One region of the Pseudarthrobacter sp. CC12 genome, then DNA from elsewhere that is predicted to be linked to it. Evidence: riboswitches for the same ligand, from Rfam matches in the RefSeq annotation. Region 1 holds a riboswitch; each other region holds the start of a gene.
What was found. Region 1 has a riboswitch for cyclic di-AMP ahead of PV772_RS16460 (C40 family peptidase). Riboswitches for the same ligand answer to the same signal wherever they lie in the genome.
Positions count from the first base shown of each region.

Region 1 (4,726 bases):
TGACCATGCAGACCTCCAGGGGGCGCCGCCGCGCAGCCAGCCCCCCTTCGGCACCCCGGGTTGTCGAAGACGCAGCAGTGGAGCGCCCCCGCGATCTCCATCGCGACGCGCGCCGCCGTCGGGGGCCCCTGCGGCAGGTAACGGAGTTCGCCGCCGCAAGCGGGATTGGCCAGAAGGCTGGAATCGCCCTGGCTGCCACCGGACTGGTGCTGACGGTCACAGTGCCGGCCACCAGCCCGGTCATGGCCACTGATGCGTCCGGCAACGCGCCCCTGGCAGCTTCCTCCGTCAGCCCGCAGCCGCAGATTTCCGCCGATATTGGTGCCCAGATCGACTTCAGCCGCTCCGCCGTCGTGACCCAGGCCGACCCGGACGGGAAGCTCAAGCAGCTCCTGAGTGCCCAGTCCGCCGGCTCCGTCACGCGGGCGGCGTCGGCCGGCACCCTGGCTGCACCACTAGCCTCCCTCGTGACCGCGTCACCGTTCGGATACAGGGTGAGCCCGATTACCGGCGGCTCCGGCGACTTCCACCGGGGCCAGGACTTCGTGGCTCAATGCGGGACGTCCGTCCTTGCCGCTGCGACCGGCACCGTTACCTTCGCAGGCTGGCACCAGTTCGGCGGCGGAAACCGGGTGGTCATCGACCACGGCAACGGACTGGAAACCACGTACAACCACCTGTCGTCCTTCAACGTCAAGGTGGGCCAGACGGTCTCCCGTGGAGAAGTCGTGGCGCTCAGCGGCACCACAGGTGCCTCCACCGGCTGCCACCTGCACTTCGAGGTGCAGGTCAACGGCGAAGTGGTCGACCCCATGGGCTGGCTGTAACGAATGATTGCCCACTCTCAGATCGCAGCGACCTGCCGTGACCTGAATGTGACATTGAAACAAAACTGCTGTACCGTCTAACTCGCGTCAACTTTTCCGAAGTTGACGCTCTTGAGTGGATTGCCTAACTCTGCCACCGCTCAAGGTCCGTTCGCATTTCATCGTCTGGCAGGGGCGGGGGAACCAATTTTGGCCTTCTCTCCAGAAGGCCTTGGGGTTAAGTCACCAGCTTCCCAGGAAGCTGCGTGGCCGGGTGACTCCCATCCGAATCCGACAGCTCACCTCGCAGGCATTGGGAGAGGCTACCTTCGTGTCTTCACGGCATCATTCTGCGCGCCACCGTGCGCAAACGGTTCGCACCAGCCCCTTGGACGCCGTGTCCAAGGCCGTGAGTGCAAATGCCGGGACCGTAGGCCGCCAGGCTGCCGTAGTGGCAGCCGCATCGGGCCTGATCCTGAGCATGGGCCTGCCAGCAAACGCAGCTGACACCACCGCCGGTGTCTCTGCATCCACCGAGTCCGGCTCGGCACAGACGGCACTGGCCGTCACGGCCGCCCCCACGGCCACGGTTTCCTTCGAGCGCCCGGTCGTCAAGACCACCGCCGCTCCGAAGGTGGAGGCGGTACGTCCCCAGTCCACCGCGCCGGCCGAACGCGCCGCCACCGCTGGCCAGGACGCCGCTCCCGCCGCCAAGGCTGCCGAGACTGTCTCCGCCGCAACCTCCGGCATTGCAGCCATCGCCTACACCGGCATCGGCCACTCCTATGTATGGGGCGGCACCAGCCCGGTCACCGGCTGGGACTGCTCCGGGTTCGTCCAGTGGGTCTACGCACAGGCCGGGATCAGCATCCCGCGCACCAACGCGTGGAACATCATGACCCCGACCTCCACCCCGCAGGCGGGCGACCTCGTTGTCCAGAACGGCGGCGCGCACGTGGGTATCTACGTCGGCAACGGCATGATGATCAGCGCGCTCAACCCCTCCCAGGGCACGCTGCTGCACTCGCCCGCAGCCACCGGTACCTCGTCGTACTACCACCTCAACAAGTAGTTCTTGGGCTTAGCGCTCCAAGGGCTATTTCTTTGCCCACAGCTTTTCCGCTAGAAACCAGATCCCCGTTCGGGATGCGCCGGCTTACCCCCAAGATGCCGGCGCGTCCAGCCCCCTTTGCCTGCCTACACGCGGTCCGAAGGAAAAACGAAAGAGAGAACTCATGACGACTCGTGCTACCGCACGGCACCGCGCCGAGGTCACCAAAACCAACTCGATCGCCATCATTGCCAAAGCTGTCAGCGACAACGCCGGTGGCATGGGCCGCCAGGCTGCTGTTATCGCCGCGGCTTCCGGCCTGGTCCTGACCAGCGGGCTCGCAGCGAACGCTGCCGACGCCAACGTCAAGCGCGATTCCGCTCCGGCGTCCCAGCTCGAAGTTGAATCGGCCGTCGACGCCCCGATTTCCGCGGCTTCCACCATTGCCATCAGCTACGAGAAGCCTGCTGTCACCACCACGCCGGCTCCCGTCGTCGAGCCCGAGCCCCAGGTCCAGGTGCAGGAAGCTGCTCCCGCGCCTGTGGCGCAGCCTGTTGCTGCTGCCAAGGCCACGGTCAAGGTTGTTACCGCCGCTGCTCCGGCTGCTCCCGCCGCCCAGGTTTCCGCAAGCGGGAAGGGAGCAGCCATCCTTTCCGCCGCATACGCCCAGCTCGGCGTGCACCAGGACTGCACCATGCTGGTGACCAACGCACTGGCTGCCGTCGGCATCCATTTCCACGACTGGCCGGCAGGCTACCTGTCGCTGGGTGACACCGTGCCCATGTCCCAGGCCCAGCCCGGCGACCTGCTGTACTACGCCGACGGTGGCGGCGGCATGGCCCACATTGCCGTTTACGCCGGTAACGGCATGGCCGTCCACGGCGGCTTCAATGGCAACGACACCGTGGTCTTCAGCGCCAATGTTGGCTCCGGACCGGTAGCCATCCGCGTACGTTAGGCATTCCTGTGCCGGCCTTAACCAACGCCGGCCCGCGTGCTGCTTGCCAGAGGACCCCCGCCAGCAAGGCGGGGGTCCTTTGCGCTTAAGGGCTTTGCCGCCGGCGTCCCCGCCTTTTCCCTGGCATGGTGACGGAAGGGGCCTCCGGGGCGGCGATTACCTGATTCTGCACTTCTTTGTTTACTCTTGTGATGTCGATCCATAGCCCGGACATGCCGAGGGCAGCCGGCCCTCGTGCCCCTGACGGGTGCGGCCGTGAAGAGGTAAGTGCATGCGCACTCTCGTTCTGAATGCTGGATATGAACCGCTGGCGGTTATCACTTTCCGCCGGGCGCTGGTGCTTGTGCTCACGGGCAAGGCAAGCGTCGTGGCCGAAGGGGACGACCCGGTGGTGGGGCCCACCGACGTCCTGGGCCGCCCGTCCGTGATCCTCCTCAACCGTTACATCCGGCCCAGGTACAACCACTCAACGGCCGTCAGCCGCAGGGGCGTACTCCGGCGGGACGGTCACAAATGTGCCTACTGCGGCAAGGCTGCGCACACAATCGACCACGTTCACCCAAAGTCGCGTGGAGGTGCCGATTCGTGGGAGAACCTGGTGGCCGCCTGCCTGCGGTGCAACAACGTCAAGGGCGACCACACTCCCGCCGAGATGGGGTGGACCCTTCGGTTTGTTCCCGAGCCGCCGCACGGGACGATCTGGCAGATCAAGGAACTGGAGAAGCCGACCCCCGCATGGGATCCGTTCCTGCTGCCGGAGCGCGCTGCCTGACAGTTTCCCGGCGCCTCCCGGCGCCGGAAAGGGTGCCGGTCGCTAGGCTGGGGAAGTGCACAAGAACAGCTTGGCTTTTGATGCCCTGATCCTTGCCGGGGGACGATCATCGCGCCTGGGCGGCGTGCCCAAGCAGTCGTTGGTTTTCCACGGCCAAACCCTCCTGGAGCGCGCCGTTGCCGCGGCGGCCGGTGCCCGGCTGACCGTGGTTGTCGGCGATGCGGGAGTCCTGCCGGGTGAATCCGGGGAGGGCCACCCGCTGCCACTGTCGGTCCGCCCTGCCAACCTGCTTGCATGCCGGGAGGAGCCGCCCTTTGCTGGTCCGGCGGCTGCGATTGCCGCAGGCCTGGATACCCTGGCGAGGAACGGGGGAGGGGCCCCCTACTCCCTGGTGCTGGCCTGCGACATGCCGTTGGCCGCCCAGGCGGTGGCAGTGCTGCGGGACGCATTGCTGCAGTCCGATCCCGGCGTCCGCCCAGGTGGGGTGGTGGCCCGTTCCGAGGACGGCAGGACCCAGCCGTTGGCAGGTTTCTACAGCACGGCTGGGTTAAAAAGGTCCTGCGCTGACTTGGCTTCACGCAACGCCCTGGTCAACGGCTCGGTCAGGGCGCTCCTTGCTAGTCTGGACGTGCAGCTTGTCACAGTCCCCGCCGGGTCCACCGCCGATGTGGATACCTGGGACGATGCTGCCGCGCTGGGTGTTGCCGCCGGGAACCAGCACGCATGGGAAAGTCCGGCGCACAGCCGGAGACAACGTGGGAGGCAAGTCGTGAAAAGCCAGGACGAGACACTGGAAGAGTGGTGCAGGGCGCTCCTCCAGGCGTACAAACTTGAGGACGTCCAGGTGGATATCAACGCCGTGCTGGCGCTTGCAGGCGTGGCCGCCCACTCTGTTGTGCGGCCCGCCGCACCGCTGACTACCTTCATCGCAGGCTTCGCCGCCGGACTGGCTGCCGCACCCGGCAGGGAGATGGATGCGGCATCGATGGACGCGGCACTGGCCGTGGCCCGTTCGCTGGCGGCCGACTACGACGCTGAAGCCGCCGGGACTCCCGGCGAATGACCGCAGAACCCCATCACGGTCCTGACGCGCCGCCGGGAGCAGAGCCGCAGGCGCGCAGGGGCGAAACTGAACACAC
Region 1 is NZ_JARDJH010000026.1:36,878-41,603, reverse strand. Features, by position in the region: gene PV772_RS16465 (M23 family metallopeptidase) at 6-827, shown strand; cyclic di-AMP (ydaO/yuaA leader) riboswitch at 939-1,133, shown strand; gene PV772_RS16460 (C40 family peptidase) at 1,204-1,878, shown strand; gene PV772_RS16455 (NlpC/P60 family protein) at 2,042-2,815, shown strand; gene PV772_RS16450 (HNH endonuclease) at 3,087-3,587, shown strand; gene PV772_RS16445 (NTP transferase domain-containing protein) at 3,643-4,650, shown strand; gene PV772_RS16440 (molybdopterin molybdotransferase MoeA) at 4,647-4,726, shown strand, end outside.

Region 2 (4,726 bases), on a different contig from region 1:
GCACACGGGCCAGGACCGTCTGCAGTCAGCAGCCAGCAGCTGACACCGATGCGGCGGGGGAAGTGCGCAGGGGGGTTCGGGCATGAACGGTGATTACCGTATCGACGGCCCGGTCTGGCTGCCGACCCTACCCCCGTCATTGGGCGAGTATCTGGCCCCGAACCTGCAGCCCGTTCCGCTCATCCCGGCACTGGCGCTGGCCGCTGCCGTCCTCTACCTGGGCGGGGCCATCACTCTCTGGCGCCGGGGCCGGGCCTGGTCGCCGATACGCACCATCTCGTTCCTGACCGGCTGCGCCGCCATCGTCGTGGTCATGGGCGCCGGGATCGAAGGCTACGGGCTGCGGATGTTCTCCATTTTCATGTTCCAGCAACTGACGCTGATGATGGCCGTTCCGCCGCTGCTGGTTGTCGGCTCACCCGGCACCCTGCTGCTGCGCACGACACCACACAACCGGCTGGGCCGGCCGGTGCTTCAGGCCGCGATCTGGGGCCTGCGCTCCAGATGGGGACGCCTGGCCATCCACCCGGGGTTCATGGTCCCCCTGTTCCTGCTGAGCTTTTACGGCGTGTACTTCTCTGGGCTCGCCGATCTGCTGCTGCCCAGCTGGTACGGGCACGTCGGGCTGGAGTTGCTGTTCCTGCTCGCCGGGATCCTCTTCACCGTGCCGCTGATCTCGGCCGACCCATTGCCCACCCGGCAGACCCATTTTGGGCGGTTGATCGATATTTTCGCGGAAATGCCACTGCATGCCTTTTTTGGGGTGGTCATCATGATGGCTACCGATCCGATGGTCGAATTCTTTGCCGTCCCGCCCGAAAGCTGGAATATCAATCCAATGCAGGACCAGGGAGTTGCCGGCGGGCTGGCATGGTCCTACGGGGAGCTGCCGGGGGTACTGCTGCTGATGTTCATCCTGGTCCGGTGGCAGCGGGACGAAGCCAGCGGGTGGGCCCGGTCAGAACGGGCAGTAGCCAGCGCCGGCGGCGATGCGGACATGGATGCCTACAACCAGTACCTGCAGCAGCTGGCCAACCGGCCCGAACGGCACCGCTGAACCGGCCCGGCCTGCCGCGTCGTTACCTTCCGAACACTTCCCTTACTGTCCGGCAAGCGCCGATACGATGAGCGCCTTCAGGGTCCCTTTCTCGGAGATCCCGAGGATCCTCGCGCTGACCCGGCCCTCCCGGTCCAGGACAAGGGTCGTGGGAACGGCGCGCGGCGGCACATACGTCGTCATGGCCAGCAGGATCCCGCCGTTGCTGTCATCAAAACTTGGATAACCCACCCCGAACGTGCGTTCAAAGGCAGCCGCAGTCGGCGCATCGTCCCGGACGTTCACACCATAGAACAGCACTCCCTGGTCCCGGAATTCATTGTTCAGCGCGACCAGGTCCGGCGCTTCCTTCCGGCAGGGAGCACAGCCCGCGTACCAGAAATTCAGGACCACCACGTTGCCCGCCCAGTCGTCCGAGGAGATGGTTTCCCCGCTGAACAGCGTCCCGGTCAGGGAAACTTTCGAACCGCGCGCGTCGGGACGGTACTCGTTGACTGAACCATCACCTGCGATGTAGTTCTTGTCATCCCCTGCGCGGGACTGCGCGGCGAGCGAATCCTCCTGCGCCCCGCAACCGGACAGGGCCAGCGCCGCAGCACCGAGCCCCAGAACAGCCCGCCGGGGCGGGCACTTGTCATCTCCTGCACGCTTGAACAGATCCACAGTCGTTGATTCTATCCCGCGTAGAAAAGGGAGCGGCGGGCGGCTGCAGGCGACTATCAGGTAAATCACAGGGTTATAACGATTCCAGGACCTGCCTGTAATGTTGATACAGGCATTTGTGTATCAGTGCCTTCGAGGCCGCACGCCCAACCCCGCCCGGGCCTCGAACACGACGAGCTTCACAGGCGGGGGCGGAGAACCCATCTTCCGGCAGCTGCGCTGCCTTGGGGTGAAGCCGGAGCTGAAGACTGCATCGAGCGGTTCGAGTCCCCGGCCGGGCTTGATCCTTGGCCCGAACCCGACAGCTAACTTCGCAGGCGCTGAAAGGACCCCATGCCGTCTTCCCCTGCCCGCGGCCGGCACCGTAGCCCGGTGCGAGCCGATGCCTGGCGCGTCGATTCTGCCGCTCCCCGGCACAGCCGGCGTAGGCCTACCAGCCGGGACTTCGCCGTCCTTCGACGCAACCTTCCGGCAGCGGCCACCATCACCGCAGCAATGCTGGTCGGCGCAGCGATCACTGCGGCCAATGCCGGCACGGGCGCTGACCGGCCCGCTGCGGCAGGCGTGGAACAGGTGGCCGCAATCGAGGTTCCGGCGCAGGCTTCGCCGGGCGCCAGCATCTCCTTCGACCGGTCCCCGGTGGCCACTGTCCCGGCCCCGGCCGTACCCGAGTCCCCGGCGGCCGGGTCTGCCGGGGCTTCGGCGCAGCTGGTCCCCGCGGCAGCTGTTCCCGCCGGCCCTGCGGCTTTGTCGGGGCTCGCCGCACCGTTGGCGAGCATGTCCGTAGCGTCGCCGTTCGGTTTCCGCACCAGTCCGATAACCGGGGGATCCGGGGAGCTTCACACCGGCCTTGACCTGGTGGCGTCCTGCCAGACAGCGGTGTTCGCGGCTGGAGCCGGAACGGTGGTCGAGGCAGGATGGTCCGTGTACGGCGGGGGAAACCGGATCGTGGTCGACCACGGCAACGGCCTGAAAAGCACCTACAACCACCTGGCCTCGATCGAGACGAGCGTCGGCGCACCCGTCGCCGCCGGGCAGCGGCTGGCCGCTGCCGGAACGACGGGCAACTCCACCGGCTGCCACCTGCATTTTGAGGTGCTCTTCAACGGCCAGACCGTTGATCCGCAGGGCTGGCTGTGACCGGGACGAACCTTGGCGCGGGCGCGGCAGGCCGCGCACCACGGCCGGTTCAGCGCCGCGGCCTGCTGTGGGCCGTCTTCGTCACCGTTCTCATCCTCACCGCGCTGGCTTTCTTCGCCATCGGCCGGCTGTCCGGCGCGCCGCAGCAGATCTCAGATGATGGACCGGATGCCGGATTTGCCCGTGACATGCAGGTCCACCACGCCCAGGCCGTGGAGATGGCCCTGATCATCAGGGATACGTCCACCAACGAAGAAATCCGCGCGGTCGCCTATGACATCGCGACCACCCAGCAGCACCAGAAGGGTCAGATGTTCGCCTGGCTGCAGGGATGGGGCCTGTCCCAGGCAGGCACCGCGGCGCCCATGGCCTGGATGCAGGCCGGGACGGGGCAGCACGGGGCATCCCATGACGCCTCTGCTGCCGCGGCACCGCAGACAGAGATGGAGGGCATGGCAACCCCGGAACAGATGCAGGCCCTCCGGGCCGCTTCCGGGACAGAGGCGGACCGGCTTTTCACTGATCTGATGATCCGCCACCACCAGGGCGGGGTGGCGATGGCCACTGCTGCCGTGAATCTCGCCGAGACCGCCCGCGTCCGCGACTTCGCCGCCGGCCTGATGGAAGCGCAAAGCGCTGAAATACTGGCTTTGCAGGATCTGCGCGCCCGACTTTGACCATCCGCAGCCCATTCCGGCCGCACCAGCGACGAAAGCGAGCCCACCTGATGCCCCAGCCCCGGCCCTCCCGCGAGGAACGACAGGCGATCCTGAAGGCCCTGCAGGCAAAACAGCGGGCCACGGCGCGCCGTAAAGCCTGGCTGCTCTACGGTGCGGCGGCGGTCGTCGTCGCCGCGATCATTGGTTCGGTGTCGTTTGTCGTCGTCGGCGAAGTACGCCAGCGCGAGGAAGCCAGCGCGGCGGCTTCCCGGCCGATAGAGGGTGAGCAGGACTTCCCGGACCAGTCCAGGAACCATACGAGGGAACCGGTCAGCTACCCCAGGGCCCCTGCCACCGGAGGGGACCACGCCCCGGTCTGGACCAACTGCGGGATCTACACCGCCCCCGTGCAGCAGACCCAGGCGGTGCATTCCCTGGAGCACGGCGCCGTGTGGCTCACCTACCGTCCCGACCTGGCTGCGGACCAGATTGCCGAACTGACCGCTGCCGCCGACGGGCAGCCGTATCTCCTGCTCAGTCCCGTCCCCGACCAGGAGGCTCCCATCGTGGCCACGGCATGGGGCAAGCAGCTGGCCTTGCAGACCAGCAGCGATGAACGCCTTGCTCCGTTCATTAAGAAGTACCGCCAGGGCCCGCAGACGCCTGAGCCGGGAGCCGTCTGCACCGGCGGTATCCAGGGCTGACAAGCAGCCGCAGGGCTGTCCTCAATGTCGGCTGACAGGTCACTGGCCAAATACTTAGACGGGCATGAGGAAGGTCCCTGCCAGGTTCTGCAGCTGATAAATCCACTTCACCCACAGCCCGGAGACCATCAGAACACCAAGGATGATCAACATCGCCGCCCCGGCGATGTTGACCGCACGGATATGGGCCCTGACAACCGCCAGGACCCGGGAAACCCAGTTCAGGCCGAAAGCGACCAGCACAAAAGGGATCCCCAGGCCCAGACAATAGACGAACGCCAGCAGCGCACCGCGCCAGGCGCTGGCGGCCGTGACGCTCAGGCTGAGCACTGCACTGAGGGTCGGACCCATGCACGGGGTCCAGCCGAGCCCAAACACCACGCCCAGCACCGGGGCTCCGGCCAGGCCTTTCCTGCCCGGAGCACGGAATTTCCTGGTCTGCTGCAGCCAGGAGAAACCGCCCAGCAGGACCAGCCCCATCAGGATGACGACGACGCCCAGGA
Region 2 is NZ_JARDJH010000010.1:26,131-30,856, reverse strand. Features, by position in the region: gene PV772_RS09620 (metalloregulator ArsR/SmtB family transcription factor) at 1-43, shown strand, start outside; gene PV772_RS09615 (cytochrome c oxidase assembly protein) at 83-1,057, shown strand; gene PV772_RS09610 (TlpA disulfide reductase family protein) at 1,100-1,720, opposite strand; cyclic di-AMP (ydaO/yuaA leader) riboswitch at 1,881-2,052, shown strand; gene PV772_RS09605 (M23 family metallopeptidase) at 2,054-2,860, shown strand; gene PV772_RS09600 (DUF305 domain-containing protein) at 2,857-3,537, shown strand; gene PV772_RS09595 (DUF3105 domain-containing protein) at 3,588-4,223, shown strand; gene PV772_RS09590 (cytochrome c biogenesis protein CcdA) at 4,278-4,726, opposite strand, start outside.
Region 2: linked by a shared signal. The riboswitch ahead of PV772_RS09605 (M23 family metallopeptidase) and the one ahead of PV772_RS16460 (C40 family peptidase) in region 1 are both predicted to bind cyclic di-AMP.

Region 3 (4,726 bases), on a different contig from region 1:
GCGCCTCCCCGAGGACCTGACCGGCCGCCAGGTGTTCGTCCTTGACCCCATGCTGGCCACCGGCGGCACCCTGCGCGAGGCCATCAAGTTCCTGTTCAAGCGGGGCGCTTCGGACGTCACCTGCATCTGCCTGCTGGCGGCTCCGGAGGGCCTGGCCAAGCTGGAGGAGGAACTGGGCGACGCAAACGTGCACATCGTCCTGGCCTCCATCGATGAGAAGCTCAACGAGAAGTCCTACATCGTTCCCGGGCTGGGCGATGCCGGCGACCGCCTCTACGGCATCGCCGGGTAGCCACCTGCCTCCGGACGGGACCTGTCGGGGAGGGACTGTCTTAGACGGCTTTCTTTTTGCGCTGGGCCTTTTCGGACCGGCGCCCCGCCGCTAGCCTGTGCGGATGGACTGGAAACTCGAACTTGTCTTTGTCCCTGTCTCCGACGTTGACCGCGCCAAGGACTTCTACGTCAACAAGGTGGGCTTCAACGCCGACTACGATGAGCGGCCCTCGGACGACCTCCGTTTCGTGCAGCTGACGCCGCCAGGTTCGGCCTGCTCCATCTGCATTGGCGAGGGGCTGACGGACGCACCTCCCGGCACCGGGTCAAACCTGCAACTGGTGGTCAGCGACATCACCGCGGCGCATGACTTCCTGAAAACCAACGGTGTGGACGTCAGTGACGTGGACGTCCAGGACTGGGGACACTTCGTGTACTTCGCCGATCCGGACGGCAACAAGTGGTCTGTCCAGTGCATACCCTGGCGGAACGCCGGGGCAGGCGCGGCGCCAAGCTCTGCACCTTAAACCAGTGAGGGCCGCATCCCCGGGGATGCGGCCCTCACTGCGCGGTAGTTCCCTGCCGGGCCCCACTCCAGGGCGAACGACGGCGGGGCCAGGGACGCGTCGTCGGGCGGCCGTCAATGCTGGAAAGGCTCAGCTGAAGGTGCCGCTTCGTCGCGCCGCGGCAGGGAAATGGTGCCTAGTACCAGTTGTGCGCCAGGTGGAAGTTCAGTGCACCGCAGGGGGACTGGTAGCTCTTCTTGATGTAATCCAGGCCCCAGTTGATCTGGGTCCGGTAGTTGGTGAGGTAGTCCGCACCTGAGCTGGCCATCTTCTCGGCGGGGAGGGACTGGACGATTCCGTACGCCCCGCTGCTGGGATTGGTAGCTGTGGTGGTCCAGTCGGATTCCTTGGTCCACAGGGTCTGCAGGCACTGCATCTGGTCAGGTCCCCAGCCGAATGTGGCCAGCTGGCCGGCGGCGTATGCCTGGGCGCCGGCGGGATCGTTGACTGCGACGGCGGGTGCAGGCTCGGGGGCCGGTGCGGGTGCCGGGGCGGGGGCCGGTGCGGGAGCCGCGGGCGCTGCTGCCGGAGCCGGTTCAGCCGCCTGCGGTGCAACGCTGATGGCTGCGGGAGCGGGGCTCTCCACCGGGTTGGAGCGGATTTCGCTCTTCTCGATGCTCATTTGGGCGTCGGCTGCTGCCGTGTTTGACTGGGTGGACGACGCCGGGGTCATGCTGCTGGTGGCCTGTCCGGCCGCGCCTACCCCCACCAGTACCGCGCACGATGCCGCAAGGACGGCGGCGCGCTGGCCCAGGGTGGTCTTCTTGGCCTGCGGTTTGGCCCTGTGTTTAGCCTGCAGGCATGATTCTGCCGTGTTTTTGGACATGATTGATCGCCTCTCACACCTGCGGAGTTAGCTGTCGGGTTCGGATGAGGGCATCCGGCCGTACGGAATGAAAATCACGTACTGGCTTAACCCCAAGGGCAGTCATTGCCCGGGACGGTGGGTCCCCCGCCTCTGCCGTTGCTCAATCGGAATCCGGGGAAGCGGCAGAGCTTGGCGTCAACCCGGGATATGCGGCCCGAACGGAAACCGCACCCAATCGACGGTACAGGAAGATTAAGCAGAAGTCACATTTAGGTAACGGAAGTCGCGGATTCCGCGCGTCGGTTTGCGGCCGCACGCGCTGAGGACCGGCTAAACGGAAGCAGTCCAGCCCGCCGGGGACTTCCGGTCCGGGCCGGACTGCCTCGCTACTGGCCTGCCAGGGCGTACACCGTGGTGCCACCGATGCTCTGCGACTGGAAGTTGGCGGCCACCCACTCAGCGATCTGCGTTGCTGCATCCGAGCCGCTGGTGGAGCGCATGGTCCCGCCCGCGATGAAGAAATGGATCTTTCCCTGGGACACCAGCTCCTGGAACTGCGCCAGCGTGGGGGAGGGATCGGTGCCGTTGAAGCCGCCCACCGCCATGACTGGAAGTTCGGTTGCCAGCTGGTAACCGGCGGCGTTGTTCGAACCCACCACGGCCGCAGCCCAGGTGTAGCTTGAGGCCCCCGCCCGGAGCGCGGTGACCAGCCCGGCCGACGGCGTGGGGGCACCCAAGAGGCCGCCCATCCCTCCACTGCGGCCCCTGGCAAACCCTGTGCCGCCTTGGGTACCTGGCTGCCGGAAGCCCTGTCCCTGCGTGCCCTGTCCCTGCGTGCCTTGGGCTGTGCTGCCTGTTCCACTGGGGCCGAATCCGTTCCCGTTGCCCCCGGTGCCGCCGGGCGCTCCGCCCGGGCCCGTACCGCCCGGGCCCGTACCGAACCCTGACGTGGGGCCTGCGCTGACGATTGCCCCGCTGTGCGCCGCCGATGCCGTGGAGACGGAGTAGGCAAGCGGCCCGGCGAGCGACGCAGCAACGGCCAGCACCGCCGTCGTCCGCTGGAGGGAGCGGCGGCCCAGGAACCGGTTGAGGCCCACTCCGGCGGAAGCGGCCAGCCCTGCCGCCAGCACCAGCCAGCGCAGCCACGGACCGTAGGCCGAGGTGGTGCCCAGCAGGGAGAACGCCGTCAGGGCTGCCGCTGCCACCGCCGCCGCGAGCGGGATGGCAGCGGCCAGCTGCTGCCTGTGCTGCCACAGGAGAACAGCGCCCAGGCCGGTAAGTGCCGCAATGCCCGGCGCCAGCGCCACCGCGTAGTAGGGGTGGATGATGCCGGCCATGAAGCTGAACACCAGGCCCGTCACCAGGACCCACGAGCCCCAGGCCACCACCGACGCACGCACCGGATCCGTCCGCGGCGCCCGTCGGCCCACCCACAGCAGGCCCGCCGCAAGGATCAGGGCGGAGGGCAGCAGCCACGCTATTTGGCCACCGAACTCGCTGTTGAACATCCGGAACAGGCCGGGGACGCCCCAGCCGTTGCCCCCGCCCACGCTGCCCGTTTCGTCGCCCGTCAGCCGCCCCAATCCGTTGTAGCCAAGGGTGAGTTCCAGGATGGAGTTGTCCTGCGACCCGCCAATGTAGGGCCGCATGCTGGCAGGCGTCAGCTCGACGGCCGCGAGCCACCAGCCGGCGGAAACAACCAACGCCGCCCCTGCCGCGGCCAGCCGCAGGAGGCGCCGGCCCAGCCTGCCCGGCCCCGCAACCATGTAGGCCAGGGCGAACCCGGGAACCACCAGCAGGACCTGAAGTTGCTTGGCCAGGAAGCCGAAGCCCAGGAACACGCCGGCCAGCAGGAGCCAGCGGGGCCGGTCCTCCTGGATTGCACGGAGGATCCCGTACCCGGCGGCAGTCATGAGCAGCACCAGCAGGGCGTCAGGGTTGTTGAACCTGAACATCAGCGTGGCAACCGGCGTGAGGGCGAGGACGGCAGCGCCCAGCAACCCGGCCCGGTGGGCGACGGTGTGGTCACCCGTGGCCTGCGCCGCGGCACGGCGCACCGCAAGGTGGAGCAGCCAGGCGGCCCCGACCCCCATCAGCGCTTGCGGGACCAGGATGCTCCACGGGTTCAATCCGAAGATCCGGACGGACAGTCCCATGATCCACAACGAGGCCGGCGGCTTGTCCACCGTGATGGAGTTGGCAGCGTCCGAGGAACCGAAGAACCAGGCAGTCCAGTCCTGCGATCCCGCCTGGGCCGCGGCGGAATAGAACGCGTTCGCCCAGCCTGATGCGCCGAGGTTCCACAGGTACAACACGGCCGTTCCGGCCAGTACTGCCGCCAGTTCCAGATGCCGCCGGAGGGCCTGGGGATTCCGCGGAGGCCGGACGGACTTTGTCCCGCTGTCCCCGGCGGACGTTGTTCCCCCGTCGCCGGCAGCCCGGGCCCTTACGGCCCGGGGTCCGGTTGCACGTGCCCCGGAGGGACGCTCAACGCCGGTCGCGGTGCTTGAGAACGGCGGGGTCGGGTAGTGGCTGGCCATGGCGTGCTACTCCGCCAGGCGGTAGACGGTGGAGTTGCCCACGGTCTGCGCCTGGAAGTTCGCCTGTACCCAGGCGGCCACCTCGGAGTTGCCGCCGCGGCCGCCCATGCCGCCTCCGCCCATGCCGCCACCCTGGATGTAGTACCCGATCTCGCCCTTGGACACCATGTCCTGGAACTCGGCGAGCGTGGGGTACGGATCCCCGCCGTTCCAGCCGCCCAGCGCGATGACGTTGGTGTTGGTGGCCAGTTCCAGGCTGGCTGCCTGGCTGGCGCCCGAGACGATGGCGGACCATTTGGTGGTGGTGGAGGAGAGCAGCGCGGTCACGGCGGCGTCGGTGGTCCCTTCACCGCCGGGGCCACCGCCCGGACCACCATTTCCAGTAGTGGGGTCAAAGCCGTTCGCCGGGTCGAACCCGTTACTGCCGGAGGCTGCCCCGTCAGTTCCGGCGCCTGCGTCCGTGCGGTCGCCGCGGGCGCCAGCGGCCCGGTTCCCAAAGCCGCCTGCCGACGAACCCGCGGGCCCCGACGTCGGAATGG
Region 3 is NZ_JARDJH010000009.1:81,279-86,004, reverse strand. Features, by position in the region: gene upp (uracil phosphoribosyltransferase) at 1-292, shown strand, start outside; gene PV772_RS09280 (VOC family protein) at 396-800, shown strand; gene PV772_RS09275 (hypothetical protein) at 976-1,665, opposite strand; cyclic di-AMP (ydaO/yuaA leader) riboswitch at 1,671-1,834, opposite strand; gene PV772_RS09270 (glycosyltransferase family 39 protein) at 2,034-4,187, opposite strand; gene PV772_RS09265 (glycosyltransferase family 39 protein) at 4,194-4,726, opposite strand, start outside.
Region 3: linked by a shared signal. The riboswitch ahead of PV772_RS09275 (hypothetical protein) and the one ahead of PV772_RS16460 (C40 family peptidase) in region 1 are both predicted to bind cyclic di-AMP.